Regions from separate parts of the Nonomuraea sp. NPDC005983 genome, predicted to be linked through region 3. Evidence: riboswitches for the same ligand, from Rfam matches in the RefSeq annotation. Region 3 holds a riboswitch; each other region holds the start of a gene.
What was found. A riboswitch is a leader RNA that binds a small molecule or an ion and turns the genes downstream of it on or off. The one in region 3 is predicted to bind thiamine pyrophosphate.
Positions count from the first base shown of each region.

Region 1: it holds a riboswitch for thiamine pyrophosphate, as region 3 does, so the genes downstream of both, ABZ297_RS38025 (FAD-dependent oxidoreductase) here and ABZ297_RS19905 (cytosine permease) in region 3, are expected to answer to the same signal.
Region 2: it holds a riboswitch for thiamine pyrophosphate, as region 3 does, so the genes downstream of both, tenA (thiaminase II) here and ABZ297_RS19905 (cytosine permease) in region 3, are expected to answer to the same signal.

Region 1 is NZ_JBEXUP010000138.1:3,664-13,936, forward strand. It holds gene ABZ297_RS38005 (polyprenyl synthetase family protein) at 1-806, shown strand, start outside; gene thiE (thiamine phosphate synthase) at 924-1,559, opposite strand; gene ABZ297_RS38015 (Rv2175c family DNA-binding protein) at 1,537-1,911, opposite strand; gene ABZ297_RS38020 (FAD-dependent oxidoreductase) at 1,942-3,111, opposite strand; TPP riboswitch at 3,164-3,280, shown strand; gene ABZ297_RS38025 (FAD-dependent oxidoreductase) at 3,270-4,559, shown strand; gene thiS (sulfur carrier protein ThiS) at 4,556-4,756, shown strand; gene ABZ297_RS38035 (thiazole synthase) at 4,749-5,504, shown strand; gene pknB (Stk1 family PASTA domain-containing Ser/Thr kinase) at 5,797-7,722, shown strand; gene alc (allantoicase) at 7,793-8,737, opposite strand; gene allB (allantoinase AllB) at 8,829-10,151, opposite strand; gene ABZ297_RS38055 (glycerate kinase) at 10,217-10,273, opposite strand, start outside.
Region 2 is NZ_JBEXUP010000068.1:9,795-20,067, reverse strand. It holds gene ABZ297_RS26935 (VOC family protein) at 1-241, opposite strand, end outside; gene ABZ297_RS26930 (DUF4158 domain-containing protein) at 513-812, opposite strand; gene ABZ297_RS26925 (S8 family serine peptidase) at 1,458-4,679, opposite strand; TPP riboswitch at 4,849-4,944, shown strand; gene tenA (thiaminase II) at 4,934-5,614, shown strand; gene ABZ297_RS26915 (NAD(P)/FAD-dependent oxidoreductase) at 5,732-6,682, opposite strand; gene ABZ297_RS26910 (XRE family transcriptional regulator) at 6,763-7,371, shown strand; gene ABZ297_RS26905 (response regulator transcription factor) at 7,435-8,094, opposite strand; gene ABZ297_RS26900 (sensor histidine kinase) at 8,091-9,353, opposite strand; gene ABZ297_RS26895 (hypothetical protein) at 9,425-9,868, opposite strand; gene ABZ297_RS26890 (bifunctional 4-hydroxy-2-oxoglutarate aldolase/2-dehydro-3-deoxy-phosphogluconate aldolase) at 10,100-10,273, opposite strand, start outside.
Region 3 is NZ_JBEXUP010000042.1:9,376-19,648, forward strand. It holds gene ABZ297_RS19880 (rhodanese-like domain-containing protein) at 1-80, shown strand, start outside; gene ABZ297_RS19885 (GNAT family N-acetyltransferase) at 151-909, shown strand; gene ABZ297_RS19890 (hypothetical protein) at 1,066-2,055, opposite strand; gene ABZ297_RS19895 (hypothetical protein) at 2,527-2,823, shown strand; gene ABZ297_RS19900 (hypothetical protein) at 2,916-3,251, opposite strand; TPP riboswitch at 3,354-3,467, shown strand; gene ABZ297_RS19905 (cytosine permease) at 3,458-4,792, shown strand; gene ABZ297_RS19910 (methylated-DNA--[protein]-cysteine S-methyltransferase) at 4,758-5,330, opposite strand; gene ABZ297_RS19915 (PAS domain-containing sensor histidine kinase) at 5,417-7,285, shown strand; gene ABZ297_RS19920 (ATP-binding protein) at 7,422-7,859, shown strand; gene ABZ297_RS19925 (membrane protein insertase YidC) at 7,868-8,509, opposite strand; gene ABZ297_RS19930 (DUF6412 domain-containing protein) at 8,560-8,784, opposite strand; gene ABZ297_RS19935 (hypothetical protein) at 8,781-8,954, opposite strand; gene ABZ297_RS19940 (response regulator transcription factor) at 9,059-9,757, shown strand; gene ABZ297_RS19945 (HAMP domain-containing sensor histidine kinase) at 9,754-10,273, shown strand, end outside.

The sequences.
Region 1 (10,273 bases), on a different contig from region 3:
TGCATGACGACGTGATGGACAAGAGCGACCTGCGCAGAGGCATGCCGGCCGCGCACCGCCGCTTCCAGACGCTGCATGAGAAGTCCGGCTGGCACGGGTCGGCGGAGCAGTTCGGCGAGGGCGTGGCGATCCTGCTGGGCAACCTGCTGCTGATCTGGTCGGGCGAGATGTGGCGCACCAGCGGCCTGCCGGCGCGGTCGCTGGCGGCGGCGCAGCCCGTCCACGACCACATGCGCACCGAGCTGATGTGCGGCCAGTACCTCGACCTGCTGGAGCAGGCGCACGGCGAGGGCACGTTCGAGTCGGCGCTGCGGGTGGCCCTGTTCAAGAGCGGCAAGTACTCCGTGGAGCAGCCGCTCAGGCTGGGCCTGGTGCTCGCCGCCGGCGAGCGGGCGCCGTGGGTGGACGAGCTGTGCGAGGGGTACGGCACCCGCGTCGGCATCGCGTTCCAGCTGCGTGACGACATCCTGGGGGTGTTCGGCGACCCCGCGCAGACCGGCAAGCCCGCGGGCGACGACCTGCGCGAGGGCAAGCGGACGATGCTGGTGGCCCGCACCCTGGCCGCCGCCTCCCCCGCGGCGGCCGCGACGGTGCGCCGCCTGCTCGGCGACCCCGCCCTGGACGAGCAGGGCGTGACGACGCTGCGCGACATCATCGACGGCACCGGCGCGCTCCAGGAGTGCGAGGACCTCATCGGCGACTACCTCGGCGAGGCGCTCGCCTCCCTCGAGCAGGCTCCGATCACCGCCGAGGCCCGGGCCGCGCTGGCGGAGCTGGCCATCGCGGCGACCTCGCGCACTACCTGACCCCCCGCGCCCGCTGCCGGGCGCGGGGCGGCCTTCGGCGAGCGTCAGGCGCTTGGTGCCGAGCGCCTGACGTCTCCGTCCAGTGGCCAGGCGCTCGGTGGCGAGCGCCTGGCCGTTTCAGCGGGCCAGGCGCTTGGCGAACTCGGCCGCTGCCGCGCCCGGATCGTCGGCGTCGGTGATGGCGCGCACCACCACGACCCGGCTGACCCCGTACGACATGACCTCGTCGAGATTGCTGAGGTCGATGCCGCCGATACCGAACCACGGCCGGTCCGTGCCGAGCGCCGCCGCGTGCCTGAGTAGCGGCGGGCCGGGCGCGTGCCGGCCGGGTTTGGTGGGCGTGGGCCAGATGGGGCCGCAGCAGAAGTAGTCGACGCCCTCCTCCACCGCGGCGGCGGAAGCCTCTGCGGTGGAGTGGGTGGACCTGCCGATGAGGATGTCGTCGCCGAGTATCTCTCGCGCGACGGTCACGGGAAGGTCGTCCTGCCCCAGATGGAGCACGTCGGGACGGGCCGCGACGGCGATGTCGGCCCGGTCGTTGACCGCCAGCAGCCGGCCGTGCCGGTCGCAGGCGTCGCGGAACACCTCCAGGAGCGCGAGCTCCTCGCGCGCCTCCAGCCCCTTCTCCCGCAGTTGGACGATGTCGACGCCACCGGCCAGCACCGCGTCGAGGAACTGTGCGAGGTCGCCGCGATCACGGCGGCCGTCGGTGCAGAGGTAGAGCCGCGCGTCAGAAAGCGAGGGCTTGGGCACGCCGCTTGACCTCGGTATGACGTCCGGCCCTGATCGCCTCGATGGGCGAACCGGGCAGTGATTCGTCTGGTGTGAAGAGCCAGCGCAGCGATTCGACGTCGTCGTATCCGGCGTCCTGCAGCACGGTCAGCGTGCCAGACAGGCCCTTCGTCACGTCCTTTCCATCAATGAACACCGCGGGCACCTGAGGCCCGCCGCTACCACGCCTCACGCCGAGGAGCTTGTGGTCCTTCAAGAGCTGCTTGGCCCGCCCCATGGACAGGTCCAGGCGTTGGGCAACTTGGGGGAGAGTGAGCCACTCGTCGATGAGCTGTTCGGTCTCCCGGTCGATCTGTGCAACAGAAAGCGTCACGAACCCACAACTACCACATGGCACCCATGCTCAAACAACACAATCCCGTAGGGCGACATCTGGATCTACCAGGCGTTCCGCGTCGAGGCGGTGGCCGCCCTCGATGATCCTGCGCCCCTGGACGAGGTCCCGGGGGCGGTCGACGGCGAGCACCGCGGCGAGGGTGTCGTCGGCGGTGAGCCAGCAGGCCGACCACTTGCCGCCTGCCTCGCCCCGGTAGAGCAGGCGCTCGCCCGCCGGATGGTGCCCGGCGTACTGCACCATGTGCCCGAACTGCTCCGACCAGAAGTACGGAACCGGGTCGTACACCGCCTCCTCGCCCAGGATGGTGGCCGCGGCCACCTCGGGGGCGTTGAGCGCGGTGTCCCAGTGCTCGACCCGCAGCCTCGTCCCGTAGCGGCGCGACCACCACGCCGCGCAGTCGCCCACCGCGAGCACGCCCGGCATGGACGTGCGCAGGCGCTCGTCGGTGACGACGCCGTTGTGCAGGTCGAGGTCGGCGCCGGCGAGCCACTCGACCGCCGGGCGCACCCCGATGCCGGTGACCACCACGTGCGCGTCGACGAACTCGCCGCCGACCAGCTCGACGCCGCCCTCGTCGACGGACGCCACCATCGTCTCGAGCCGCAGGTCGATGCCCTCGTACCAGGGCTGGGTGCGGGCGCCGATCTCGGCGCCGACGGCGTGGACGAGCGGGGTGGGCCCGGCCTCGATCACGGTGACCGCGCAGCCGGCGCGGCGGGCCGCCGTCGCCACCTCGGCGCCGATCCAGCCCGCGCCGATGACCGCCACCCGCGCTCCCCGGACGAGCCTGGCGCGCAGTTCGAGCGCGTCGTCGAGGGTCCGCAGGACGTGTTGCGGCCCGTCTCCGGGCAGCGTGATCGGGTCGGCTCCGGTGGCGATGACGAGGTGGTCGTAGCCCAGCTCGCCCTCGGTGGTCTCCACGACGCCCTCGCGCAGCGCCTTGGCCGAGACGCCCGGCCAGAAGTCCACTCCCAGGGCGTCGAGGTCGGCGTCGACGAAGCTGGAGTCGGCGGTTCCGAGCAGCACCGCCTTGGACAGCGGCGGACGGTCGTAGGGGCGATGCCGCTCCTGACCGATCAGAGTGATCCTGCCGTCGAACCCGCGTCCGCGCAGCGCCTCGACGCTGCGGAGCCCGGCCAGCCCCGCTCCCACCACCACGACATGTCTCACGTTCATGACCATAACGGGGCCCGTGCCGGCGCGTGGCCCCGAGGCCTTAGGCTGAAGACGTAAGACGCGCGGGAGTCCGGCCGTTACCGGGCTGAGAGGAAGGCTTGACCGGGCCTTCGACCGCAAGACACCTGATCCGGATCATGCCGGCGAAGGGAGCGGACATGCAGGTCGTGGTGGGTGGCGGGATCATCGGGCTGTCGGTGGCCTGGCGCCTGGCCCGCGCCGGCCGCCCGGTGACCGTCGTCGACCCGGCTCCGGCCTCGGGCGCGTCGCACGCGGCGGCGGGCATGCTGGCGCCGGTCAGCGAGGTCACCTACACCGAGGAGCCACTGCTCCGCCTGGGGATGGCGGCTCTGCGCAGGTGGCCGTCCTTCGCCGCCGACCTCATCGCCGACGCCGGCCTCCCGACCACCGGCCTCGCCCGCCCCGCCCCGGGGCCCTGCGCCGAAGGCGGGCCCGGCCCCCGTGCCGGGGTGCTCGGCTCCTCCGCGCTCCCCACTGCCGAGGCCGGCGGGCTGGATCTCCGCTCCGACGGGACTCTCGACGTGGCGTTCGGGGCTGACGACCTGGCCGCGCTCGACGAGCTGGCCACGTTCATGGAGAAGCTGGGGCTGCCGGTCGAGCGGCTCACCGGGCGCGAGTGCCGCCGTCTGGAGCCGATGCTGGCGCCGTCCGTCCGTGGCGGCGTGCTGGCCCCCGGCGACGCGTGGGTGGACCCGCGCCGCGTGACCGCCGCGCTGCTCGTCGCGTTGGAGCGGCGGGGCGTGCCCCTCGTGCGGGCGCGCGTCACCGAGCTGATCCGCGAGGGCGGTGCGGTCACAGGCGTGCGGCTGGCCCCGCCCGGCCCGCCGGAGACCACGCCTGGCCACGGTGTGCCCACGGCGATCGGGCCCGGCCACGGCGTCCCTGCGGAGATCCCGGGAGGCGGCGACGTGCCTGGGGAGATCCGGGCGGAGCGGGTCGTCCTGGCGGCGGGGGCGTGGAGCGCCGAGCTGGCCGAGGTGCCCGTCCGGCCGGTCAAGGGGCAGATCATGCGGCTGCGGTCCCCCCAGCCGCTGCTCGGGCGGTGCGTGCGCGGCACCGTGCACGGCGCGTCTGTGTACCTGGTGCCGCGGGGCGACGGCGAGCTGGTCGTGGGGGCCACGCAGGAGGAGCTCGGGTTCGACCGGCGGGTGACGGCGGGCGGCGTGTACGAGCTGCTGCGCGACGCCCGCGAGCTGGTGCCCGGCGTCACCGAGCTGGAGGTGGCCGAGATGGTGGCCGGGCTGCGTCCCGGCACGCCTGACAACGTGCCGCTGATCGGGCCGAGCGCGACGCCGGGGCTGCATCTGGCCACCGGCCACCACCGCGGCGGGGTGCTGCTCGCTCCGCTCACCGCGGCCATGCTGCAAGGCGAGGAGAGCGAGCTGGCGCAGCTCTGCTCACCCCTGAGATATCGGGATATTTCATGAATGTGACGATCAACGGGGCCGCCCAGGAGGTGCCCGACGGCATCACCGTGGCGCAGGCCGTCCAGACCCTGACGACCGCCACCACCGGCGTGGCGGTCGCGGTGAACGGCGAGGTGGTGACGCGGAGCACCTGGGAGACGACGGCGCTCAGCGACCGCGACACCGTCGAGGTGCTCACGGCGGTGCAAGGTGGATGACCTGATCATCGGCGGGGAGAAGTTCTCGTCCCGGCTGATCATGGGGACGGGCGGCGCGCCCTCGCTGGAGGTGCTCGACCAGGCGCTGGTCGCGTCCGGCACCGAGCTGACCACGGTCGCCATGCGGCGGCTGGACCCGTCGGCCCGCGGCTCCGTCCTGGACGTGCTGCGCGAGCGCGGCATCAGGGTGCTGCCGAACACGGCGGGCTGCTTCACGGCCGGGGAGGCGGTGCTGACGGCCCGGCTGGCGCGCGAGGCGCTCGGCACCGACTGGGTCAAGCTGGAAGTCATCGCCGACGAGCGGACACTGCTGCCCGACCCGATCGAGACGTTCGACGCGGCGGAGCGGCTCGTGTCCGAGGGCTTCGTGGTGCTGCCGTACATCGGCGACGACCCCGCGCTCGCCCGGCGGCTGGAGCAGGCGGGCTGCGCGGCCGTGATGCCGCTCGGCGCGCCCATCGGGTCCGGGCTCGGCATCCGCAACCCGCACAACATCGAGCTGATCGTGGAGGCCGCCTCGGTGCCGGTGATCCTCGATGCGGGCATCGGGACGGCGAGCGACGCGGCGCTGGCGATGGAGCTGGGCTGCGACGCCGTCCTCCTGGCGACGGCGGTCACCAGGGCGCAGCGGCCCGACCTGATGGCGGCGGCCATGAAGGCGGCCGTCCAGGCCGGGCGGCTCGCCCACCAGGCAGGCCGCATCCCCCGCCGCCGCTACGCCGAGGCGTCCTCCCCGACCACGCCCTGAACCCCGCACCAACGCCCCTGCCCCTGGCCCCCTCCGGCCCCGCCGGCAGGAGGGGGCGTCCCGCTCGGAACCACCTTGCGCTCCTCTCCCGGAGAGGGGTGTCACCCCGTCGCCGGCCGGGCGTTCGTTCCCGCGCATGGGTCCGTTCGGCGGGGTGTGGTGATGTTGGTGCGGTGGACGGATCGTTATGTCCCGCTCCCTTCGTGGTGGGCGCGTTCCAAGGGGCACGGCTCGGCATCGGTTTCGGGTGGTCAGGCCCTGCCAGTAGCGAAACGCCCGTAAACTCAGCGGGGTGGACACGACGACGGCGGACCCCTTGGTCGGGCGACTTATCGATGGGCGCTACCGCATCGAGTCCCGCATCGCCAGGGGCGGGATGGCGACCGTCTACCTCGCGCTGGACATACGGCTTGATCGTACGGTCGCGCTGAAGGTCATGCACGGCTCGCTGGCCGCGGACCCCGCGTTCGTGCGGCGCTTCATCGGCGAGGCGAAGTCCGTCGCCAGCCTCTCGCACCCCAACGTGGTGCACGTCTTCGACCAGGGCACCGACGGCGACGTCGTCTACCTGTCGATGGAGTACGTGCCGGGCAAGACGCTCCGCGACATCCTGCGCGAGCGCGGCAGGCTGCCCGCCCGCGAGGCGCTGGAGATCATGATCCCGGTGCTCGCCGCGCTGGGGGCCGCGCACCAGGCCGGGATGGTCCATCGCGACGTGAAGCCGGAGAACGTCCTGCTGACCGGCGACGGCCGCGTCAAGGTCGTGGACTTCGGTCTGGCGAGGGCGATCGAGGCCACCAACCAGACCCGCACAGGCGTGATGATCGGCACGATCGGCTACATGTCGCCCGAGCAGGTGACGACCGGCGGCGCCGACGTGCGCAGCGACGTCTACGCCGCGGGCATCATGCTGTTCGAGCTGGTCACGGGCCAGCAGCCGTACGACGGCGAGACACCGATGTCGGTGGCCTACCGGCACGTCCACGACACGGTCCCGCCGCCGTCGTCGCTGCTGCCCGAGGTGCCGCCGCTGATCGACACGCTGGTGACGCACGCCACGGCCCGCGAGCCGCAGGACCGTCCGGCCGACGCGACGGCGATGCTGGTGGCGGCCGTCGACGCGCACCGGATGCTGCCCAGGCTGACGAACCCGCCGCTGTCGCACTCGGGCGCGCACTCGGGCGTCCACTCCGGGGCGCACTCCCACCCTCCTCAGACCAGGCCGCCGGTGGCGCCGGCGCACACGCTGATCCAACCGCGCACCGAGGTCGCGCCGCCGCCCGAGCCGCGTAAGAGCTCCGGGTTCAGGCCGAACTGGTTCCTGGTGGTGCTCGCCGGCGTGATGGTGGTGGCGGTGGCGCTGACGGGCTGGTACTTCTCCCAGACCGCCTACGTCGCCGTCCCCGACCTGGTCGGCAAGAACCTGGCGGCGGCCAAGCAGAACGTCACCGGGCTCGGCTTCCAGGTGCGCGAGGCCGAGGGCCAGTACGACGAGAAGATCGCCGAGGGCCTGGTGCTGAGCACCGACCCGGTCGCCAAGCAGGAGGTCGAGAGCGGCGCGGTGATCACGCTGGTGCCCTCGCTCGGCCCCAAGCGGATCGTGGTGCCGAAGGTCGAGGGCATGTCCGCGGCCGACGCCCGCATCGCCGTCGCCAACGCGGGGCTGACCGTGGGCCAGGTCAAGCGGCTGGCGGACCAGCAGATCGAGCGCGACAAGGTGATCCGGACCTCGCCGCAGGTCGGCGAGAGGGTCAAGGAAGGCACCCGGGTCAACATCTACGTCAGCGCGGGCATGGTGATGCCCGACGTCGGCGGCATGCCGAAGGACGAGGCCGCCGCCTACCTGGGGCAGCAGGGCTTCCAGGTGCAGGTCAACGAGGTCGACGACGACGCCGAGCCCTGCACGGTCATCGCCCAGTCGCCGAAGGCCAAGGCTGAGGTCAACCGGGGAGCGGCCGCGATGATCACCGTGGCTCGCTGCCAGACCGACTTCTGGGACTACTGGACCCGCGGCGACAACGAGGGCCGCGACGACCAGGACGTCCGGCTGGTGCCCGCGGTGATGGGCAAGAACGTCAACGACGCCAAGCGCGAGTTGGAGCAGCTCGGCTTCAAGGTGCAGGTGCGCAAGCTGGTGGGCGACGGCGTGGTCCACTTCCAGCGCCCGACCCCGAACAGCGAACGCCCCGCCGGCGCCCAGGTGTTCCTCTGGCAGTGACCGGCAGGGAGGCGGCAGGGAGGCGGCGCGGACACCTGTGCACCCTCCAGCCCAGGCCGGGCGCGCGGGCTCAGGCCAGGTGGCCGTGTAGGCGCACTCTGGCCAGGCCGCCGTCCGGGTAGATGTCGACTCGGACGTGCGTCACGGGGCCTGCGGGGGCGAGCCGGAAGCGGTGCGGGGTGTCGGGCTGGAGCCGGGTCCGGGGAAGCAGTTCGGTCTCCTGGTCGCCGTCGAGGCCCGTCATCGACAGCCAGCCGGGGGCGTTGAACAGCAGGTTCGTGGTGTCGATCTCGGCCAGCGTGACGAGCCCGCGCCCGGCCAGGCGGATGACCAGCCACTCGTTGCCCTCCTCGCGGCGGCGCGCGGTCTCCCAGCCCTCCGCCTGGTGGCGGGCCAGCCCGGGGGCGAGGGCGTTGTTGGGCGAGGAGTAGAACGCGTTGGAGCAGGCGGTGACGAGCCCGCCGTTCTGCAGCGCGGCCAGGTCCAGGCTGAGGCCGTCGTAGACGGACAGGTCCTGACGGACCTCGCCGTGCACTCGCAACCGGGCGATCCCCCCGTCGGGATACATGTTCAGCCGGATGTGGGTGTACCGGGCGCTGTCGGCCACGTCGAAGTGGTGCTCGGCGTCACCTTCCAGGCCGCTCCTCGGGACGATCTCCGTCCAGCGGGCGGCTCCCAGCTCGGCGGGCGACGGATGGCCCCCGACCTCGGCGGCCTCGACCGAGGCGTGTGGCGGGTAGTTGCCCTTGAACCAGGCCGTGTCGATGACCACCCCGCGCACCACGCCCGGCAGCCCGAGCCGGACGATCGCCCAGTCGTGGCCAGGCTCGCGGCGACGCCGGGTCTCCCATCCGTCGTAGACCTGCCCCTTGTGCCCGAACGTCTCCGCCCGGAACGCGGGACGTCCGGGACGGATCAGGTTCTCCTTCTCCGCGAAGGACTCGTCGCTGGCGGCGACGACCGACCCGCCGAACGTGCGGAGCGCCAGGTCGGGCAGGTCGGTGAAGCGTGGCATCCGATGCTCTCCCATCGGGAAGGCGCGCCGTGCGGGACGGCGTCGGCCGGCGGTCTCGGAGCAGGAAGGCGTCGTGCGGGGACGGCGCCGGTCAGTGGTCTCGGAGCAGGAGGGCGCCGTGCGGGACGGCGCCGGTGGGGCTGCCTCGTAGCCAGGTGGTGTGGACGGCGCCCTTGAGAGTGCGCCCGTGGTAGGGCGTGACGGGGTTCTTGTGGTGGAGCCGGTGGGCGTCGACGGTGTTGTCGGCGGACGGGTCGAAGGCCACCAGATCGGCGTCGTTGCCCGGCTTTATCGCACCTTTTCCGGATATTTCAGCGATCGCCGCCGGATGGGTGGACATCCAGCGGACCACCGCGTCCAGGCCGAACCCCCTGCGGGACGCCTCCGTCCAGATGATCGGCAACCCGAGTTGCAGGGAGGAGATGCCACCCCAGGCAGCGGCGAAGTCCGGCACCTTGAGATCGGCCGTCGAGGGCGAGTGGTCGGAGACCACGCAGCTCAGGACGCCCCTGGCCAGGCCGTCCCAGAGGCGGTCGCGGTTGGCGGCCGGGCGGATGGGCGGGCAGCACTTGTAACCGGTGTCGCCGTCGGGCACCTGCTCGGCGGTCAGCGCCAGATAGTGGGGGCAGGTCTCGGCGGTCACGGGGAGCCCGTCGGCCTGGGCGGCTTCCAGCACGTCCAGGCAGTCGGCGCTGGAGACGTGCAGGATGTGCACCCTGGCCCCGGTCTCCCTGGCGAGCAGGACCACCTGCTCGACCGCGCTGCGCTCCGACTCACCCGGCCGCGATTCCAGAAATTCCGGATATGTCGGGCCGGCTGGCTCGCCGAGGAGCGCCGGGTCCTCGGCGTGGACCACCATGAGGCCGCCGAACCCGGCGATCTCCTCCATCGCCTGCCGCGCCTCCGCCAGGGTGAGCGCGGGGAACTCGTCCACCCCGGAGGGCGACAGGAAGCACTTGAAGCCGTGGACCCCGCGGTCGTGCAGCGCCCTGAGCTCCTTGACGTTCCCGGGGATCGCGCCGCCCCAGAATCCGACGTCCACGTGACAGCGCCCCTCGGCGGCCCGCAGCTTGACGTCCAGCGCCTCCACGCTGACGGTGGGCGGGATCGAGTTCAGCGGCATGTCGAGGATCGTGGTGACCCCGCCCGCGGCGGCCGCCCTGGTGGCCGAGGCGAAGCCCTCCCAGTGGGTCCGTCCGGGCTCGTTGACGTGCACATGCGTGTCGACCAGCCCGGGGAGCAGGGCGAGGTCGCGCAGGTCGACGTCCTCCGCCGCATCCAGGGCGTCCGCGTACGCGTGCAGCGCCACGATCTTCCCCGCGCGCACGGCGACGGCCGCGGCCCGCTCCCCGTCGGCCGTGACGGTCCTGCGCGACCGGACCACCAGGTCGTACCCCTCACCAGTGCCGCTCACCTGACACCTCCCCTTCCCCGCGACCAGTGATTACCCTCGACAGCCGCCCCGCACCACCCGCCGGTTCACAGCCGGTCGGCGGCTATCCGGGCCGCCAGCCGTTCCAGGAGGGCTCCGGCCTC
Region 2 (10,273 bases), on a different contig from region 3:
CATCCACGTGCCAGTAGGTCACCGCGCCGCCGGCCTCCTCGGGGCGGGGGCGGGAGGCGAAGCGGCTGTCGATGATGCCGAGTTCGTGCTGGTAGTCGCCGATGCGGAACTCGACGTAGGCGGGCGTCCCCTCGGCCGGGCGCGCGAAGTACGGCTCGATGCCGAGCAGTTCGGTGTACCAGCGGGCGGCAGCGGTGACGTCGTCGGCGAAGAAGCTGACGGTGGTGAGGCCTCGCAGCATCGGGTGGTTCCCTCCTCAGCGGGTGACATCACCCATCCTCCATCCCAAAGTGCTCATCCATTGAGCACTTTGTGGGGACTTCACGCCGCCTGCCACCCGAGCACGTCACGATCGACGGCGACCGCGGCGTGCTCCAGCACTGGCTGTTCCACTCGGCGTTCTGAGCCAGTCCCCGCCAACGCGGTAGTCGAGCAGCACGAGACGATCGTCGATCACGCTCGTACCGATGAGGCTCAGGTCGACGTCGGGCAGCTCGGCGAATACCAGGCCCTCACCGGCCGCACCGTGGATCATCGGGAAGATCATCACCCGGATCCGTCTTGGCCCGCTCGGTGTACCGCTTCACCTGCGACGCATCAGCGACCCCGAGCTGCTCAGCGACGAAATCCAGCACCGCCATCGGCACATCAAGAGGATCCTCCAGGAACGTCCCCAGCCAGCGGACGGTCACCAGTTGCAGACCGAACCCGAGTTTCATGTGCTCGTCACGACGACGGCCCACCAACACATGGTCCTCGTCATCCAGGAAGAACACCCGCTCCAGGCCAGCCTGCGACACACAGCCCCGCATACCGGCCGAAGGCCCGCCTCATCAGTCAGGAACTTAATCGGCACACCCACCACGCAGGTGGAGGCAAGGCTCAAAGGCCCCGCTACAACGCGTGCTGCAGGCACGGTCAAGCGCCTGGTCAAAGCGTTCCCCTGATCGGCGGTAACGTCCCAGTGCGCCCTCACAGCGTGATCCTGCCGATCGGCTGGCCGACGCCACGAGCCCGCAGCCGCGTGCTTCTACGCGCGGCGGCCCGCGTCACGCCGGGCGTGCCGGGGCGAGCGCGGTCAGGCACTCGGGGCAGGCCGTGGACAGGTTGCCGACAGCCTCGAACGGCATCGGCTCGCCGCCCTGGTGGGGGAGAAGACGGTGCTGCGGGATCAGGGCGACGCGCAGCCCGCACGCCGCGACCTGCCAGCCTCTCGAGCGGGGATTCGCCCGGGATGCACCGCTACGAGCCGCCGCGCACCCCACGCGGCCTGCCGTTAACGAAGCTGTCGTGAAGTACAACCTCACCGTCTCCGGAGGCATCGGTGTTCACGCCCGCCCCTGACGAGCAGTTCCGCACTCGGCTCTGACCGGGAACGTTCACCTGACCTCACCACAAGGACACATCGGCCCTACTTGCGGCGGGGGTGCCGCCACGCGCGGCACCCCCGCACGGATTCAGCGCACGCGGAAGGCGCGCTCCACGGTCTGGCTGACCGAGGTGCCCGCCGTGTCACGCGCCGTGAGGCGGAGCGACGCGAACTCCCCCTGCCGCGGAAGGACCGGAACAATCGCCTTCCAGGTGTCCTTGCCAGTGGGCACGACCACGGCCCGGATCCACGAGGCGCCGTCGCGCGACACCTCGACGCCGACGTGGGACAGCGGCCGGGTCGCCCCGGTCATGCGCTCCAGCCGCAGGGGCAGCGCGAGCACCCCGGGCCTGGTCGCGTTGTCCAGGTCGAGCTCGGGGTAGGCGCGCAGCACGAACAGCGGCACGGGACCGGCACCCGACGAGGTGAACGACCACTCCGTCCTGACCTTGGCGGACAGCTCGCTGGCCTCGGGGTCGACCGTGCCGTCCAGGACGAGCTGGAAACGCCCGGAACCGGACTCGACGGGGAAGGTCACCGTACCGGGCAGCTTGTTGGCCGTCCCCACGACCTGGCCGTCACGCAGGAGCGTCGTGGTGCCGCTGCCGTAGTCGCTGCTCACGGCGGAGCGACCGGGACGGGGTGGGTACCACAGCGGCATGCGCGTGAGCGTGAAGGCCTTGTCGTTCCTGGTCACGGTGGCGGTGCTCGGCAGGGCCGGGCCCACAACGCCCGTGTTCCACCACTCCTTCTCGGTACGGCCGGCCCGGTAGGAGTCGGCCTCGGCGTACTCGTCGGTCTGGTGGAGACGCCCGTTCGGCATGGTCTCGATGGAGCGCCGCCACGGTATGCCTGGCGTGAAGTACCAGGTCGGCGTGGCCGGCAACGACACGACCGCCTGGCTCCACGAGGTGTAGGACCCGGCGGGGCCGTCGGTGACGGGTGCCGCGCCGAACGCGCCCGTGGCGTCGGCCCGAAGGGTGGCCATGTGCGCTCGTACGGTGCCCAGCTCGCGATCACGCACCTTCAACGCTCCCGGCACGGATCCCTCCCTGCGCAGCAGCAGGTTGTACTGGTAGGGCGTGTCGGTGAACCTGCCGTCGGCGCGCAGGGCCGCCAGCTGGGTGAACGTCTCGAAGCGGAACCCGGGCGCCTTTCCCTCAGTGGGCGACACGCGGAAACGCAGCGGATCAGGCGAGACGTTCCGCGGCAGCGAGAAGCGGTCGAGGGAGAACCGCGCCCCCCACTGCTGGCCGTCCTTGCGGTCCTGGATGAAGGTGAAGGTCTCCCCGGCCGTCCTGGCGTCGGCGTGGTCGGTCGCCACGTTCAGCAGCCGCGCGTCGCGGGCGTCGAAGACGAGCTCCCGGTCCGCCTTGACCTCCAGGCCGGGGACCGGCACCACGCTCACCTCCACGTGACCGTCGGGGAACGCGGTCCGCAGGACGGCATAGGCCAGGTAGCGGCCCGCGGGCACGCGGACGGGCCCCTCGCTGTCGCCGTGGTTGACGCCGATGCTGATGGGGTCGCCGCCGTTTTCCGGCATGAGCGTCATCGGCATGTAGTCGTCCGGGCGGTCGGGGACCGTACCGAGCTGGTCGATCATCTTCACGTGCAGGTCGTAGCTCTCCGCCTCGGTGGAGAGGTTGACCAGGGTGGAGGCGGTGACGCCGCCGCCCGTCGCGGTGATGCGGCCGGGGAAGGCGCCGGGGCTGGACGACTTCACCTGCGCGGTGACGGTGACCGCCGCGGTACCGTTCGCGGGCACGGTCACCTGCGTGGCGCCCAGCTTGAACACGCCCTCGGGCGCGTCCAGAGCGAGGTCGAGCGTGACCGGCGCGGTGCCGGAGTTGCGGTAGGTGAGGGTCCGCTCGATGGGTTTGTCCTCGTACGGCCAGCGCAGGTGCCCGAAGGACAGCGTGCCGGCGTCGGCGGTGACGGTCTGCTTGACGGCCTTGGCGACGTCCACCCGCCCGGCGCCGTTCTCGGTGAGTGGCCCACCCGGCTTGACCGAGCCGACCAGGGTCGCCTTGAGCTGCTGCCACGTCCAGTCGGGGTGCTGCTGGGCCAGGATGGCGGCGGCGCCGGCGACGTGCGGGGTGGCCATCGACGTGCCCGAGTACGCGATGTAGCCGGTCGTGCCGGCTCGGGCGGCGGTGATGTCCACGCCGGGGGCGGTCAGGTCGGGCTTGATCGCGAAGTCCGCCACGCGGGGGCCTCGGCTGGAGAAGCTCGCGAGCTTGTCCTCGGAGTCCACCGCGCCCACCGTGAGCGCCGAGTCGGCGCTGCCCGGGCTGCCGAGCGTGCTCGCGCCCGGGCCGTCGTTGCCCGCCGCGATCACGAAGAGCACACCGCTGCTGGCGGAGATGCGCTCGACGGCCTGCTCCAGCGGGTCGAGACCGGGCTCGTCCGGGTGGCCGAGGCTCAGGTTGACGATCTTGGCGCCCTGCTGGGCGGCCCACTCCATGCCGGCGATGATGCCGGAGGCGCTGCCGCTGCCGCGGTCGTTCAGCACCTTGCCGCTGAGCAGCCGGGCCCCGGGCGCGACACCCTTGCGCGCGGGCGTCCCTGCGACGCCCTGACCGGCGATCGTGGCGGCCACATGGGTGCCGTGGCCATTCCGGTCCACGGCGTCCTGGCTGTCGGTGAAGTTCCGCGCGGCCTCCACCCGGCCGGCGAGGTCGGGGTGCTTGTCGTCGACGCCGGTGTCCAGCACAGCCACCTTGACACCCTCGCCGGTGAACCCGGCCTGCCAGGCCTCGGGCGCGCCGATCTGCGGAACGCTGCGGTCGAGCGAGGCCTTGACGGGCGCGTCCAGCCACACCTTCGCCACCGAGCTGTCCTGGTCGAGCTGCGTCCACACGGCCCGCTCGCGCGGAGCGGTGGCCGCCACGGCGTTGATCGAGGCCAGCGTACGGGCGCCGGACAGGGCGGTCATGGGCGCGGCCCCGTCCCGATACTGCACGATCAGCGGCAGCCCTTTGACCGAGGCGTCATCCAGCCCATCCGCGATCAACCGGGGAACCTGGAACAGGTGGCGATCCAGCACACCCCTGGCCACGTCGCCGGCGACGTCCAGCGGGATGAGCGTCCAGTCGTCCTTGGTGCCCTCCGTGACGTACCGGACATCCTTCCTGCCGGGACCCGCCTCGAAGTCGACACGGTCACCGTCCACGGTCACGCGGTCCCCGGTGATCAGCGTCACGCTCTTGGCGGCGGCCGCGTCGGGCGGTGGGGTGTCCGCAACGGCCGGCGGGACGGCGACCAGGGGGATCGCCAGCGCAGCTACCGCGATCAGCGTTCTGGCTAACATCGTCGTTTCCTCCTCATATAGCAGGAGGAGTCAACCAGGGGGCACTTCGCGCGATCAAGCAACCTGGGTGGCGCCATCGGTCATGGCACATCTACGACACGGCGCCCGAGCATAGAACCTCAATTCAACTTGAGGTCAACCGTGGCCTGTCTGATCCTCTGCTACTGTCGATCGCGACGCGGGGTGCCCGGAGAGCCGGGCTGAGATCACACCCGTAGAACCTGATCTAGTTCGTACTAGCGAAGGGACGTCGCATGTTCTGCGAGGAGATCTGGGCGCGCACGGCCAAACTGCTCGACGCGATCCACAGCCATCCGTTCAACGCCGCCCTCGGCGACGGCACCCTCGACAGGGACCGTTTCGCGTTCTACATCGTCCAGGACGGCCGCTACCTGGTGGCGTACGCCAAGGTGCTCGCGACGGCCTCGGTGCGCGCCACCGACCCCGCCGACGCCACGTTCTTCGCCGGCAGCGCGCACACGGCGCTCGCCGTCGAGCGCGCCCTGCACACCGGCTACCTCGAGGAGTTCGGGCTGAAGGCCGACGAGGTGGCGGGCGTCGCCACCTCGCCGACCTGCCTGGCCTACTCGTCGTTCCTTCAGGCCACGGCGCTCGCCGCGCCCCTGCCCGTGCTCGCCGCCGCGGTCCTGCCGTGCTTCTGGGTGTACCAGGACGTCGGCGCGGCGCTGCTGGAACGCACGGCGGGCACGAGCGACCATCCGTACCAGGCGTGGATCGCCACCTACTCCGACGCGAACTTCGCCGCCTCGGTGCAGCAGGCCAAAGCGATCGTCGACCGGCTGGCCGCCTCCGCCGACCCCGCGACACGCCAGGCCATGGCGGAGGCGTTCTGCCGGGCGACCGAGTACGAGTGGATGTTCTGGGACAGCGCGTGGCGGCTCGAAACCTGGCCCACCGCGCGCTGGCTCGGGTGACTCCGCCGCGATGAGCTCCACGGCGCGCGTTCCGGGAGTGGTCCCCTGGCCGGGGATCTTCCTCGTGCCGAAGAGAACATCAGCAGGGACAGGGCGAGTGATCGGATAGCTCGGCCATCAGCGCGGGTCCGCCGCGAGGTAGTCCTCGACGTCCCGCGCGACCTCCTCCTCGACCAGGTCGTTGTTGACGGCTATCGCGGCCGCCGACCCCATGCCGGCCGCGGTGACCACCTGAGCCCGCGGATTGACGACGTTGCCCGCCGCCCACACCCCCGGCACGCTGGTGCGGCCCGAGGGGTCGGTGCGCACCCAGCCGTTCTCGTCTCGCTCGCAGCCGAGGCCGGTCAGCAGGGCGTCGCGGGGCACCATGTGCGGGAAGACGAACACCGCGCTGCGCGGCACCTCCTGGCCGTCGGCCAGTTCCACCCCGCGCAACCGGTCGCCGTCGACCATCAGCCGCTTGACCTCGCCGTCGACGACGCGGACCCCGCGGGCGGCCAGCCGCTCGCGCTCCTCGCCGGTCAGGTCGAGAGCGTGCGGGAAGAAGACGATGTCGGCCGACCACTGCTGCAGCAGCAGCGCTTGGTGCACCGCGCCCGGGTGGGTGCCGAGCACGCCGATCGGCTCGTCGCGGACCTCGTAGCCGTGGCAGTACGGGCAGTGCAGCAGGTCCCTGCCCCACCGCTCCCGCACGCCGGGGAGCTCGGGCAACTCGTCGCGCAGCCCGGTGGCCACCAGGATGCGGCGGGCCCTGAGCACCGGGCCCCCGGCCAGGTGCACGTGGAAGCCGTCGCTGTGGTCGTCGATGTGATCCACCCGGCCGTCGATCAACCGTACGCCGTACCCGGCCACCTCGGCCCGGCCCACCTCCAGCAGGGACGCCGGAGGCATCCCGTCGCGGGACAGGAAGCCCTGCATGTGCGCGGCCGGGGCGTTGCGCGGCTCCCCGGTGTCCACCACCGCCACCCGGCGGCGGGCCCTGGCCAGCACCAGAGCGGCGTTCAGCCCGGCCGCACCGGCGCCGGCCACCATCACGTCGTACATCATGTCGTTCGTCGTCTCGCTCATGGCCCCCAGCCTGCGACCTTCGGCCCGCTGACGGCAATCCTTGTTGCCGTTTCCGGGACAAGTGCGGTGCAATGGGAGATGTGGAGCACTCACCAGCCATCGCCCAGGCGCTCGCCGAGGTCGGCCCCCGCCTCAAACGCCTGCGCACCCTGCGCGGCGTCACCCTGGCCGCCCTGGCCGAGGCCACCGGCATCTCCAAGAGCACGCTGTCGCGGCTGGAGTCCGGCCAGCGCCGCCCCAGCCTGGAACTCCTGCTCCCCATCGCCCAGGCCCACCAGGTTCCCCTGGACGAGCTGGTCGGCGCCCCCGAAGTCGGCGATCCCCGCGTCCGCCTCACGCCCAGGAGGGTGAACGGCAACGTCGTGCTGCCCCTGACGCGGCAGCCCGGCCCGCTGCAGACCTTCAAGATGGTCATCCCGGCCGGCCGGAACACCCCCGAGCCCTGCACCCACGAGGGCTACGAATGGCTCTACGTCCTCTCCGGACACCTGCGTCTGATCCTGGCCGACCGCGACCTGATGCTGGGCCCGGGGGAGGCCGCCGAGTTCGACACCCGCCTGCCGCACTGGTTCGGCAGCACCGGCGACGGCCCCGTCGAAGTCCTCAGCCTCTTCGGGCGGCAGGGGGAGCGCATCCACGTCCGCGCCGCCCCCCGCTCCCGCCGCGACCAGCTCCAGGACGGACCGTAGGGCCCGCAGCTACCTGCGGCTACGTCTGGCGTCCGCGCTGGTTGAGCGCGGAAGGCGAGGGCGTCAGCGCTGTTCCGGTGTTCGCGGGACGAGCAGCCCCCGGTTGAACGCCTCGGTGACGGCGGCGGCGCGGTCGTTCACCCCGAGCTTGGCGTAGATGTTCAGCAGGTGAGACTTGATGGTGGCCTCGGTGATGAACAGCTTGGCCGCCGCCTCGCGGTTCGTGGCCCCGGCCGCCACCAGTTGGAGGACCTCGACCTCACGCTGGCTGAGCGGCCCCGGGGCAGAGGCGCGTACGCGGCTCATCAGCCGGGCTGCCACCGAGGGGGCGAGCACCGACTCACCTCGGGCCGCGGCCCGGACCGCCCGCAGCAGCTCGTCGCGGGAAGCGTCCTTGAGGAGGTAGCCGGAGGCGCCGGCCTCGATCGCGGGGAGCACGTGGCTGTCGGTGTCATACGTCGTCAGCACCAGCACGCGGGCGTCACTTCCGCGCTCGGTGAGCTGCCTTGTCGCACTCACTCCGTCCACGCCGGGCATCTGCAGGTCCATCAGGATCACGTCCGGCTCCAGGGCCTCGGCCAGCCGAACCGCCTCGGCTCCGTCGGAGGCCTCTCCGAGCACCTCGAACTCCGGGTCGCGCGCGAACATGCTGCTCAAACCGTCCCTGACCACTGGATGGTCGTCCACGATCAGCAGCCTGATCGCGGTGCCGGGGCGGTTCACGCGCACACCCCCGCCCGCTCGGCGGGGACGCGGGCCGAGATCCCCGTACCGATGCCCGGCTCCGACTCGATCTGCAGTGTCCCCGACAGGCCCTCGATCCGCTGTCGCATCGCGACCAGGCCGAACCCGCCGTGGTCGGCACGCAGAGCACCGGCGGCATCGTCTCCGAGCCTGGCCGGATCGAAGCCGTCGCCGTCATCGCGCACGTCCAGGGCCACCTCATGGTCCATGTATGACAGTGTCACCCCCACCCGGGTCGCCCGCGCATGCTTGGCCACGTTGGCCAGCGCCTCCTGCGCGGTCCTGAGCAGCGTGACCTCAGCCTCCGGCAGCAGCGGCCGCGCCGTGCCGGTCGTCGTGACCTGGACCGGGATCTCGTGCAGGGCCGACCAACGCTCGGCCACGCCCGCCACCGCCTCGCTCAAGCGCGCCGACTGCAGCGGTTCGGGACGCAGCGCGTGCACCGATCGCCGCGCCTCCGCCAGACTCTCCCTCGCCAGCGTGGTCGCGGCCTCGATGTGCCTGCGCCATCCGGCCGGATCCTCGCCGGTGTGCGCGGCCGCGCGCAGCTGGCTGACAATGCCGGTGAGCCCCTGCGCGAGGGTGTCGTGGATCTCTCGCGCCATGCGCTGCCGCTCGTCATGCACGCCTGCCTCCCTCGCCTGCGCCAGCAGCTGCTCGTGCAGGGCCGCGTTCTCCGCCAGCGTCGCCGCCAGCCTGCGGTTGGCCTCGCGCACCTCTTGGAGCGCCCGCTCGCGCTCATCGTTCTGCAGGGCGCTGCGCCGGGCGAACCAGGCGAAGCCGCACATCGGGACGATGTTCGCGACCACGACGGCGGCGTACGCCACCAGGCCGATCCAGGTGGTCTTGTCGATGCCGTACGCCTGCGCCGTGCCCGACACCAGCGCCACCGCGGCGACGCCGGCCACCTCCCACGGCCAGCGCAGGACCCTGAAAGCGTAGACGTACCCCGCTGGCGTGAAGAACCCGAACCACGGGTTCCTGATCACCAGGACAGACATGATCACGATCAGCACGGTGAAGAACACCGCCATCACGGGCGGACGCTCGCGCCAGGCGGGATGCAGCGTGAAGACCCACAACATCCACGCCGCGGCCAGCGCGCACAGGGCCAGATCGATGAGCGGGGACTCGCCCTGCGATCGCTTGCTGGCCACCGTGACACCGATCAGGATCGCCAGCAACGCGTACGGCCCGACGGTCACCAGCGCAGACCAGCGCGGCACCGGACTGCTCATCCGCGCCCTCCTCCATGGCTCCCGCTCCCAGCTGTTGCTCCCAGCTGTCCATCCAGCCGCGACCAACAGTTCTACCTGATGGCGAACAGCGAGCGTAGGTGACTGCCGTTCGCGATCACGACGACGCCCACCAGGAGCACCCCGCAAACGCCCTGTTCGATCCTCATCCACATTGGCAGAAATCCCGGGATCGAGACCAGGATCGCGATGGCCACCACCATGACGCCCGAGGCGATCCGCAACCGCAGATACGCGCGGCGGCGGCCACGGGCGGTGCCGACGACGAAGGCGAGCATCAGGACGGAGGTGATGGCGACGATCCCGCCGCGTATCCAGACCGTGTCGTTCACCAGCCCAGGATCACGGCGGAGCAGGTAGACGGCCACGAGCGTGAGCACGCTGAGGGCGACGTAGCCGCTCACCAGCAGCTTCATGGTGCGAAACGTCATCAGGCTGCGCGGCTGGTTCAGCGCTTCGGCGGAGATCACGGCAGGGCGTGAGCTGCGGTTGTTCATGGAGACCCGCTCCTCTCTGGACAGCCTCCAGCGTCGCAACACCACGGCAGACCTCGCATCGACCATTCACCTGGAACCACGGCTGAACCGGCGGACCAACCGGATGGCTGAGCCGGTCAGCCGATCGGCTGACCGGCTGACCGGCTGACCGGCTGACCGGAGTAGCCGCTGCCCTTCCTGTCGTGGCGCGCGGCAGAGCCGGGGGAGGGGATCAGGCGTAGCGGGCCGGCGTCACCTTGCGATCACCTCTCGGAGCTGATCCAGGGCGTCCGGATCGTTCAGCGCGGACCCCACGGCGACTCCCCGGCACCCGGCGGCGAGGAACGCGGCCGCGTTGGAGGCGTCGATCCCACCGGTCGCGACGAACCGGACGCCTGGGAACGGCGCGAGCTGCGCGCGGATCCA
Region 3 (10,273 bases):
TCGGCGGCGGCATGCAGTCGTGGGAGGGCGCGCGGCGTCCCATGGTCAGCGAGACCGGCCAGCCCCCGTTCGTGGCCTGAAAGCCACTGGTAGCGGCCTCGGTCTGAAATCCGGTTGCCCGGCGCCGGTTTCCGGTGCTGGAGTGGGCCGGTGAATCGAGACGAGGTGCTGGCGGCCTTCGACCGCCAGGTGCGGGCAGGGCAGGGCGAGCGGGCGGGCGGCGTGGTCCGCGAGGCCGCCGAGGGCGGCTGGAACGGCGTGCTCTGGTCTGATCTGGACGAATCCACCGCCGACACGGCGATAGCTGAGCAGGTGCGGCATTTCACCTCGCTGAACCGCGCGTTCGAGTGGAAGCTGTACGCCCACGACCGCCCGGCCGACCTGGCCGACCGCCTGCTGACGGCCGGCTTCACGGCGGAGCCGGAGGAGTCCCTGATGGTCGCCCGGGTCGGCGATGTGCCCACGGACGCCCGGCCGCCCGAGGGCGTGCACCTGCGTCCCGTCGAGGACGAGGCCGGGGTGGATCTGCTGATGGAGGCCCACGACCGGGCGTTCGGCGAGTCGGCCCCAGGGCTCAGGGAGGAACTGCTCGCCCGGCTCGCCGAGCGGCCGGAGTCCCTCGCGGCGGTCGTCGCGATGGCCGGTGACGTGCCGGTGAGCGGGGCCAGGATCGAGTTGCAACCCGGCGTCGACTTCGCCGGGCTCTGGGGTGGTGGCACCGTGGCGGCCTGGCGCGGGCGGGGCGTCTACCGGGCGCTGATCGCGTACCGTGCCCGCATCGCGGCCGAGCGCGGCTACCGCTACCTGCAGGTCGACGCGTCCAGCGAGAGCCGTCCGATCCTGCTGCGGCTCGGGTTCGCGCAGCTGACCACCACGACCCCGTACATGTACCGGCCTCTGGTGTCCTGAAGATCTTGGTCGCCCTTTCAGATCAAGGAGCGGCGTGGGCCGGCCTTCCGCTTCGACAAGACCCCGGACAGCTACCTCGCCGGGCTCCACCTGCGAGGCGCCATCCTCTGGATGCGAAGCCTCCGACCCACCTAAGATCCAAACTCCGGACACGGCCTAACGGCGGACGTGGAGGGAGGGTTTCTCGTCGTCGCCGCAGCCCGCCCTCCCGGCCAGCAGGAGACGGGAGGGGGCGGGGGCACGAGTGATCGTGAAGCCGTCACCGCAGACCCCGCCGGCGACGCCGCGGTAGTCGCGGGTCCATCGTCGTCCGTTGTAGCGCAGCAACGTGACCCGCGTGGCTTCATCGTCGCCGCCGTACTCGACACCGGCCACCCACACGTCGTCAGCGGCGAAGGCGGTGACGCTCTGCAGCGTCACCTTCCACCGGGGCAGCTTGATCTTCTTCCAGGAGGTTCCATTCCAGTGCAGGACCAGCGGTCCGCCCGGACCGTCCTGGTCGCAGGCCCACCGGGTGCCGGTCTCGCCCACCGCCCACACGTCGGACGGGCCGTTCTGCCAGATATGCCGCAACGAGCCGCGTCCCAGCCAGGGCAGCCTCATCTGCGTCGGCGCGCCACCGGGGGACGCGCTGTGCCAGATCGCCGGGTGCGAGTCCGTGCATCGGCCGCTGGACGACATGCCCGCGATCCAGATGTGCCCCGCTCCGGCGTCCACGGCGTTGAACCTGCCTCCACGCCGATACTCCCGCCTGCTGAAACGCCTGCCGTTCCAGGTCAACAGGGTGGGCGAGCTGATCTCACCGGCGGACTCCAGGCCGCGCAGCCCGATCAGAGCCGCTCGCCGGCCGTCCACGGCGACGTCGGTCAGTCGGTCGGTCAGCCAATGATCCTTGCGGTCTTTGAAGGACGTGTGCAGGTCCCAGGCGTCTTTGAAGGGCGTGTGTATCTCCCAGTTTCGGCCGTCCCAGCGCAAGGCCAAGGGGAACCGTTTGAGATCCGGGCCGTCTTCACCCATGGCATCGACGCTGCCGACGACCCAGGCGTTGCCGGAGTCGTCGGCGTCCACTGCTCTCAACTCCGAGCTGAGCGCGCCGGAGATGCGACCCCAGATGTTCTGCTCGGCTCGCCATCGCAGGCCGTCCATGCGCACCAGAACTCCCCGGGGAGACTCGTCCTCCGCGCCGGCGTGATGACCGACCGCCCAGGCCGTGTCTGGACCCGTCGCCGCCACATCGTTCAGAGCGGTGGCGTACTGCTCACCGTCCGGCTCCACCGACTGCCATTCAGGCGTCGAAACCGGAGAGGCCGTCGGGGACGACTGCGGTGCCGCGCTCGACGCGGACGTCTTCGGTCGGCCCGCTGAAGCCGGCGGGCCGGCCACCGGTGATGGTTCGGCCGTGCACGCCGCCAGCCCGAGCACGCAAGCGATCACTACCGTTCGGCTACGCGTGATCTTCATGCTGACGGATTGTGGCAGAGCATCAGCTTTCTGGGCGGCGGGGCAATAGGGCCCACAGGGCCGGGAGCGATCGAGGACCGGGGGAGGGCCCAGCAGCGAACTATGGTGGATGGAGAGAGCGCATCAAGCCGAATCGGAGTTCCGGAGGAGGCTGCGATGAGGGAGCACTTCGTCTGGGTGACGACGCGCCGCATCAAACCGGGCATGTTGGAGGAGTTCGAAAGGGCATGGCGCCCGAGCCCGTACCCGCAGGGTCTGCGCCACGCCTATGCGTACTGGTCCGAGGACGAGCAGGAGATCACCGGGGTGTCGCTGTGGGACACCAAGGAAGCGTGCGACTCCTGGCGGACCTCCGAGGCCGAGACGCGTCGACGTGAGGCCATGGCCCCTTATGTCGTCGCGGAGCGGGAAGGCTTCTACCGCGGCCGCGAGCTCGCCGTCCCCGTGCGGTAGCCGCGGTGCGAGCGGTTCCGTTCGAACCGCCGTAGCGGGGAGTCAGCGGCCGAGGCGACGCCGTGTGGTCGGCGTGAAAGGCCGGGTAGGGCTCACCGGGTAGACCCGGGCACGCCATCGCGGTCTGCCCATGCCCGGAGTCCTTCACGGTGCGGCCGGTCGACGCCTCGGCCCAGGCGTACACGCATCTCCCGGGGGGCCACCGCCAACATCGGCCCCCAGTGACGTCCGCCCTTGCCCGCCGTATACCTGCGGTAGGACGTCTTCCCCTTCTCCTTGAGATCGGTGGCGAGCAGGATGGCACCGGTCGCCCGCGGGGAAACCTTGATCACGCCCCAGGCCGCCTTGCATGTGCGCGACCACATGAGCGTGACGTCGCCGACGTCCTCCTTGTTGACGTAGGTGAGCAAGTCCCCTGTCTTGATCACGCGGGAGGAGCGGGCGCAGGGGAGTAGCCGGGGGTGGGGTAGTTGAATGCGGGCGAATGGTGCATCATTGGGGCGCGAGCTGGGGTGATCGCAGCTCGTTACACGTCCAACCGCGGGAGCTCGGGGCTATCGGGCTGAGAGGGCGACTGGAAGCCGTCGCCGACCGCATGAACCTGTCCGGGTAATGCCGGCGTAGGGAGTGTGCGATGACGCATGGCGTCAACGAAGTTCCGCTGACCCTCGACGAGGCTCCCCCGAAGACCCTCGGCGTGCTCGACCAGGGCGCGCTCTGGGCCAACCTCGGGGTCAGCCTCCTCGGCTTCTCCGGCGCGCTGTTTCTGCTCGACCCGCTCCAGGGCACGCCGCTCAGCCTCACCGCGGCGCTCGTGGCGGCGCTCGTCGGCAGCCTGATCGGCACGGCCATGGTGGGCCTGGCGGCGGTGCCGGGCACGCAGACGGGGCGTCCCGCGATGGTGCTGCTCCGCGGCCTGTTCGGGACGCGGATCTCCTACGTCCCGACTGTGCTGAACATCGTCCAGATGCTCGGCTGGGGGGCGTTCGAGCTGTGGGTGATCGCCAAGGCGGCTACGGCGATCTTCGGGACCTCCGTGCCCTACCAGGTGTGGGTGATCGCCGCGGGCGTGCTGACCACCGCGCTGACGATCTGGCCGCTCGGCGCGATCAGGCTGCTGCGCAGGTACGTCACGGCCGGCGTGATCGTGGCGCTGGTCTGGTTCGCCGTGGTCTTCCTGAGCAAGGCGCAGCCGCAGACCGGCGGGTCCTGGACGGCCTTCGCCCCCGCCGTCGACTACGTGATCGCGCTGTCGGTCTCGTGGGTGCCGATGGCGGCCGACTTCGCCAGGCACTCCCGCTCCAGCCGCGCCGCGTTCACCGGCGTGGTCGGCGGCTACACCCTGGCCCAGGTGGCCTGCCTCGGCCTCGGTGTCTACGCGGTGGCCATCGCCGGGGCCGGCGCGGTCTTCCAGGACAGCACCGCCGTCTTCGAGCCGTTCATCGCGGCGCCGCTCGGCGCGCTGTTCTTCGGCATCCTGGTGCTGCGCGAGACCGACCAGTCCTTCGCCAACGTCTACTCGACCACCGTCTCCCTGCAGAACCTCATGCCCAGGGTGGACCGGCGGATCTTCTCCACCGCCATCGGCGTGATCACGGTCGTCATCGCCCTGATCGTGGACGTGACCTCGTACGGGGCGTTCCTCGGCGTGATCGGCGCGGTCTTCGTGCCGATGTTCGCGGTGCTCGCCGTCGACTACTTCCTGCTCGGCGGCTCGACCTGGTGGAACACCGCCGAGGACGCTCCCGCGCGGTGGTCCATGGTGCTGCCCTGGGCGCTCGGCTTCGTCGCCTACTGGCTGACCACCTCGACCCCCACCCTGAAGGCCTGGGACGCGTTCTGGGCGTCGGCCCGCGAGGCCATCGGCTTCACCAGGCAGCCTTGGATGAACGGGGCGCTCGGCGCGGCGGTGGTGGCCGCGCTCGTGACGCTGCTCATCGGGCTACTGAGGCGCGCCTCTCGACGTTGAGCAGGTGCTGCTTGGCGGCCACGCCCCCCGCGTAGTCGCCGAGCCCGCCGTCGGCGTGCACGACCCGGTGGCACGGCACGATCACGCAGACGGGGTTGGCCCCGACCGCGTTGCCGACCGCGCGCAGCGCGCGCGGCCTGCCGATGCGCTCGCCGATCTCCTCCAGGGTCGTGGTCGTGCCGTACGGCACCGCCATCGTCTTCTGCAGCACCGTACGCGCGAAGGGCGTGGCGAGCGCCAGATCGACCGGCGTGGCGAAGGTGCGCAGCCGGCCCGAGAAGTACGCGTCGAGCTCCCTGCGTACCGGGTCGAGCCTGCCGGGATCGGGGCCGACGAACGTACCGACGTGCCGGATGATCTGCTCGAACACCCGGTTCTCCGGCTCGAAGCTGCACGCCGCGAGGCCCTTGCCCGTCACGGCCAGCACCAGCCTGCCGACGGCTCCGTCGTAGGTGCCGAATGCGATGTCGGGCGGCGCCTCTCCGCGATATGTGGAGGAGGTAACCCGCAACAGGGCATCGAGGTCATTGCTCGACATACCCTCACCCTCCTCGGAAAGCCGTGACCGCAGCGTATCGGACGGATCGCCCGTCGGCGGCACGACGCCACAGGCACTATGGAGGTGTGGGGGACTACAGGGCCAGTAGTGACCAGGAAACAGCAAGTGCGGTACTCGCCAGTTCGCCCAACGCGGTGGTCGCGCTCGACAGGGACCAGACCGTCCTCGTCTGGAACCTCGCCGCGGAGCGGCTCTTCGGCTGGACCGCCGAGGAGGTGCTCGGCCGCAGAGTGCCGATCGTCCCGGGCGAGCTGACGGCGGAGCACAACGCGGTGCTCGAACGCGTGCGGACGGGCGGGCAGGTGTCGCTGCGCACCAAACGGGTACGCAGCGACGGCACCGTGCTCGACCTGCGGGTCGACATCAGCGCGCTGCGGCAGGGCAGCTCGGTGGCGGGGTACGTGTGCGTCCACCACCTGGCCGAGGCCGACGAGGCCGCCGGGCAGCGCATGGCCCGCCGCGCCCGGCTGGTGCGCAGGCTCACGGACGTGGTGGGCGACATCAACGCCGAGCTGGAGTTGCCGGCGGTCCTCGACCGCATCTCCGCCAGCCTGACCGAGCTGACCGGCGCCGACGCGGGCGGCTTCGTGCTCATCGAGGGCGACCTGCTCCGGCTGGTCAGCACGTACCAGCTACCCGACTCGATCAGAGGCACCGTCACGGACCTGCACACGAGCCTGGTCGGCAAGCTTTTACGTACGGGCAAGACCGTCATGCTGGAGTCGCAGGGGCTCGACGAGCTGGTGTGGGCCGAGCTGAGCGGCCTGCACACGATCGCGCTCGGCCTGGCGGCCGTCGGCGGCCGCCCCTACGGGGCGCTGTACGCGCTGTTCGCCAGGCGCAAACCGGGCCATGTGGAGCTGGAACTGCTGGAGCTGCTCGCCGGGCACGCGGGTATCGCCGTCGGCAATGCGATGGCCTACCAGGACGCGGTCCGCCAGCGCGCGCACGAGCGGGCGATCTTCGACGCCAGCGCCGACGGCATCGCCGTGCTCGACGGCGCCGGGCGGGTGCTGCGCTGGAACCCCGCCGCGGCCGAGATCACCGCCATGCCCGCCGACTCCGTGATCGGCGGGCACCCGCCCTTCCCCGTGCCGGACCCGGGCGAGAAGCTGACCTTCCAGCTCGACACCGGCCGCTGGCTGGACGTGGTCAGCGCGCGTATCGAGGAGACGGGCGAGCTGGTCGTCGACTTCCGGGACGTGTCCACGGCCAAGGCGCTGGAGGAGGCGAAGGATCTGTTCCTGGCCACCACCAGCCACGAGCTGCGGACCCCGATCACGATCGTGCGCGGGTTCGCGAGCACGCTCGCCGCACGCTGGGACAAGCTGAGCGACGACGAGCGGCGCTCGGCCGTCCACACCATCGCCGAGCGGTCCAGGTCGCTCGCGCAGCTCATGGACCACCTACTGCTCGGCGCTCGCGCGGGTGCGGAGGAGCCGGCCGTGCGGGTGGAGACGTTCGACCTGGCCGAACGGATCAGCGCGGCCACGCTCGGCCTGCCGGTGCTGTCCGACAGGCACCGGGTGGAGGTGCGGGTCCCCGACGGCCTGCCGCCCGTGCGGGGTGACGCGCTGGCGACCGACATCGTCCTCGGGCAGCTCCTGGAGAACGCGTTCAAGTACTCGCCTGAGGGCGGCCTGATCGGCGTCCAGGCCTGGGCGGAGGACGGCACGGTGATCGTGGTGGTCGACGACGAGGGGGTCGGCATCGCGGCGCACGACCGCGAGCGGATCTTCGAGCGGTTCGTCCAGGCCGACAGCGGCGACCGCAGGAGGTTCGGCGGCGTCGGGCTCGGCCTCTACATCGTGCGTAGCCTCGCCAGGGCCCAGGGCGGAGAGGTGAGCGCGCATCCGCGCCCCGGAGGGGGCACCAGGATGAAGCTCGTCATGGGCCGTGCTCCCACTATCGGATCCGACACACCGATGCGGTAACGAGGTGGTCACGGATGCGCTGATCTATCGTCCAATGTGTACAAGCTGTGATCGAGATGCGGTTTCTGGGATTGAGTAACGGGGCATTTCGGTCGTACCGGGGTGTGTTCCCACGGGGGGCACTGGGAGCGGGGAGGTGGGTGTGTCAAGCGTGGTGCTGCTGCCGTACGCGCCGTCCAGTGTCGCCGTCGCCCGCCAGCGTCTAAGTACTGACCTGCAGGATTGCGGGGTTTTCGCCCCAGCGATCGACGATGCCGTCCTCGTGGTGAGCGAGCTGCTGAGCAACGCCCTGAGGCACGCGCATCCGCTGCCCTCAGGGATGGTCAGGGTGGCCTGGCTGCGAAGCGAAGATCATGTAGAGGTGGCGGTGAGCGATGGCGGTGCGGCGACCGAGCCGCGCGCGTCCCGCCCCACTCTGTCCTCCCTCGGCGGACGAGGGCTGGGCATCGTCGAGTACGTCGCGGAGAGCTGGGGAGTCCGCCACGAGGGCGACACCACCACGGTGTGGGCGATCCTGCCCGCCCCCAACGGAAAGATGAACGGGCAGGTCCACGCCCTGAGAGAGGCCGGGTAGCCGCGGTCTCAGAGCGGCCGGGCGGCGAGTACGGCCCGCTCCCCGGCCGTCCACGCCGTGGAGACGAGCAGGTAGAGCGCGGCCGCCAGCGGGAGCACCGTCGCGGCCAGCACGGCCCCGAACGGAAGCAGCGGCAGCAGCCTCCGCACGAGCTCCGGCTGCTCCTCGGAAACCTTGATCCTTCGGGACGCGAACCAGGCCACGACCGCGATCAGCACGATGACCACCGCAAAGACCAAAACCGGCCAGCTGACCAGACCGAAATTAGCCACGACACCCGCGACCTGTTGGCCCAGTGGAGCGCCGAAGAGCTGGTGCCCGGCCAGCGCCGTGGGATGCGTGGCCACCCGGAAGATCAGCCACATGAACGGCGCCTGCGCCAGCCCGGGAAGGATCCCGGCGAAGGGCGAACTGCCCTCCTTCGCGTAGAGCGCCGACATCTCCTTGGACAGCCGCTCCGGACTGCGTCCGTACCGCTTCTGCAGCTCCCGCAGCTTGGGAGCCAGCCGCTCCTTGACGCGGGCGGCACGCGCCTGCCTGACGCCGAGCGGCAGCAACAGGACCCGGACGGTCAGGGTGAACAGCACGATGCCGAGAGCGGCGTTGCCGCCCGACACGCCGATGACGAATGTGACGAGAGAATCGATCATGAGCCCTTCGATCAGGAGATGGGATCGGGGCTCGTGCGCAGAGCCCCGCTTCAGCCGGAAGCGGGGCGCGGTGACGGAGCTCTCGGACGCGGCCTCCCGGCCGCGTCGGGGTCACGCTGACGCTGGAACGCCGTACGCCTGGCGTAGACCAGCGGAAAACCGGGCCGCGCCGTGCCGCTCACAGGCAGCAGGGTCGCGGCCCACGTGGCCAGCAGCAGGATCGCCACCATGGTGACGCCCACCAGCCACGGATCGAACAGGAACAGCGTCGTCACTGCGACGAGGACGACTTACCGACCATGGTGACCGCGATGAACACGAGCAGCGCGACCACTCCGATGACCAGTGCGATCTTCAACAGCCCCACGACCATGGGGAGGATGAAGTTGAACAACACGAACAGCGCCAGAAGGGCGCCGATAACGAGCATGACTACTCGACCCATGTGCCCACCGTACGTCCTGCGGACATGATCCGCGAGGCTTACGAACCAATGACGTCGGTGTCGGTTCCCCTTCCCCTCGTCAGGGCCCGCCGTACGGTGAGAAGGTGAACACCCGCATCCTGGTGGTCGACGACGATCCGACCGTGGCGGAGGTCGTCGCGCGGTACCTGGAACGCGACGGACACGAGGTCGAGTGCGTGGGCGACGGTGCCGAGGCGCTGCGTCGCGCGCTGGCCAGGCCGCCCGACCTGATGGTGCTCGACCTGATGCTGCCCAAGATCGACGGCCTCCAGGTGTGCAAGAAGCTCAGGGAACGCTGGCCGGTGCCGGTGATCATGCTGACGGCGCTCGGCGAGGAGATCGACCGCGTGGTCGGCCTGGAGACCGGCGCCGACGACTACGTGACCAAGCCGTTCAGCCCGCGCGAGCTGGCGCTGCGGGTCCAGTCCGTGCTGCGCCGCGCCAGGGGCGCGTCGGTCACGGGCGGCACGGGCGTGCTGCGCGACGGCGACCTGGTGGTGGACGTGGGCGCACACGAGGTACGGCTGCGCGACGGCGCGGTGATGCTGACCGCCCGCGAGTTCGACCTGCTCGCCTACCTGATGCGCAACCCCAGGCAGGCCTTCAGCCGGTCGGCGCTGCTGAACCAGGTGTGGGGGTGGTCGTTCGGCGACTCGTCCACCGTGACCGTGCACGTCAGGCGGCTGCGGGAGAAGATCGAACCGGACCCCACCGAACCGCGGCGGATCGTCACGGTCTGGGGGGTCGGGTACCGGTACGAGCCGCTGGAGACGGAGCCGTGACCGCCGTGGCCGGATTCGCGGCTGCCGGCTTCGCGTCCGCCGGAGACGGAGGTGTGGCCGCGCAGGCCGCGATGGACGACCTCGGGATGATCATCGCGGTCACCGCGGGGCTGGGGCTGCTCGTGGCGATCCTGGGCGTCGCGGTGATGTGGTGGCTCCGCACCCGGTCGATCGGGGTCATGCTCGCGATCGTCATGGTGGTGGCGATCGCCGCGACGCTCGCGGGGGTGGTGGCGATCACGCTGAAGATGATCATCGACGGCCCCGTCCGGGACATCGTGCTCAGCGTGGTCGCCGTCGGCGGCCTGGTCGGGCTCGGGGTCGCGTACGTTCTGGCCAGACGGGTGGTGGGGGAGAGCAGGCGGCTCGTCGCCGCGGTGCGCGACCTGCCCTTCACCGCGCCGCGCGGCCTGCCCGCCGAGCTCCAGACGATCGCCAACACCCTGGAGGAGGCGTACGCCAGGGAACGCGCCCTGGAAGGCGCCCGCCGTGAGCTCGTCGCCTGGGTCAGCCACG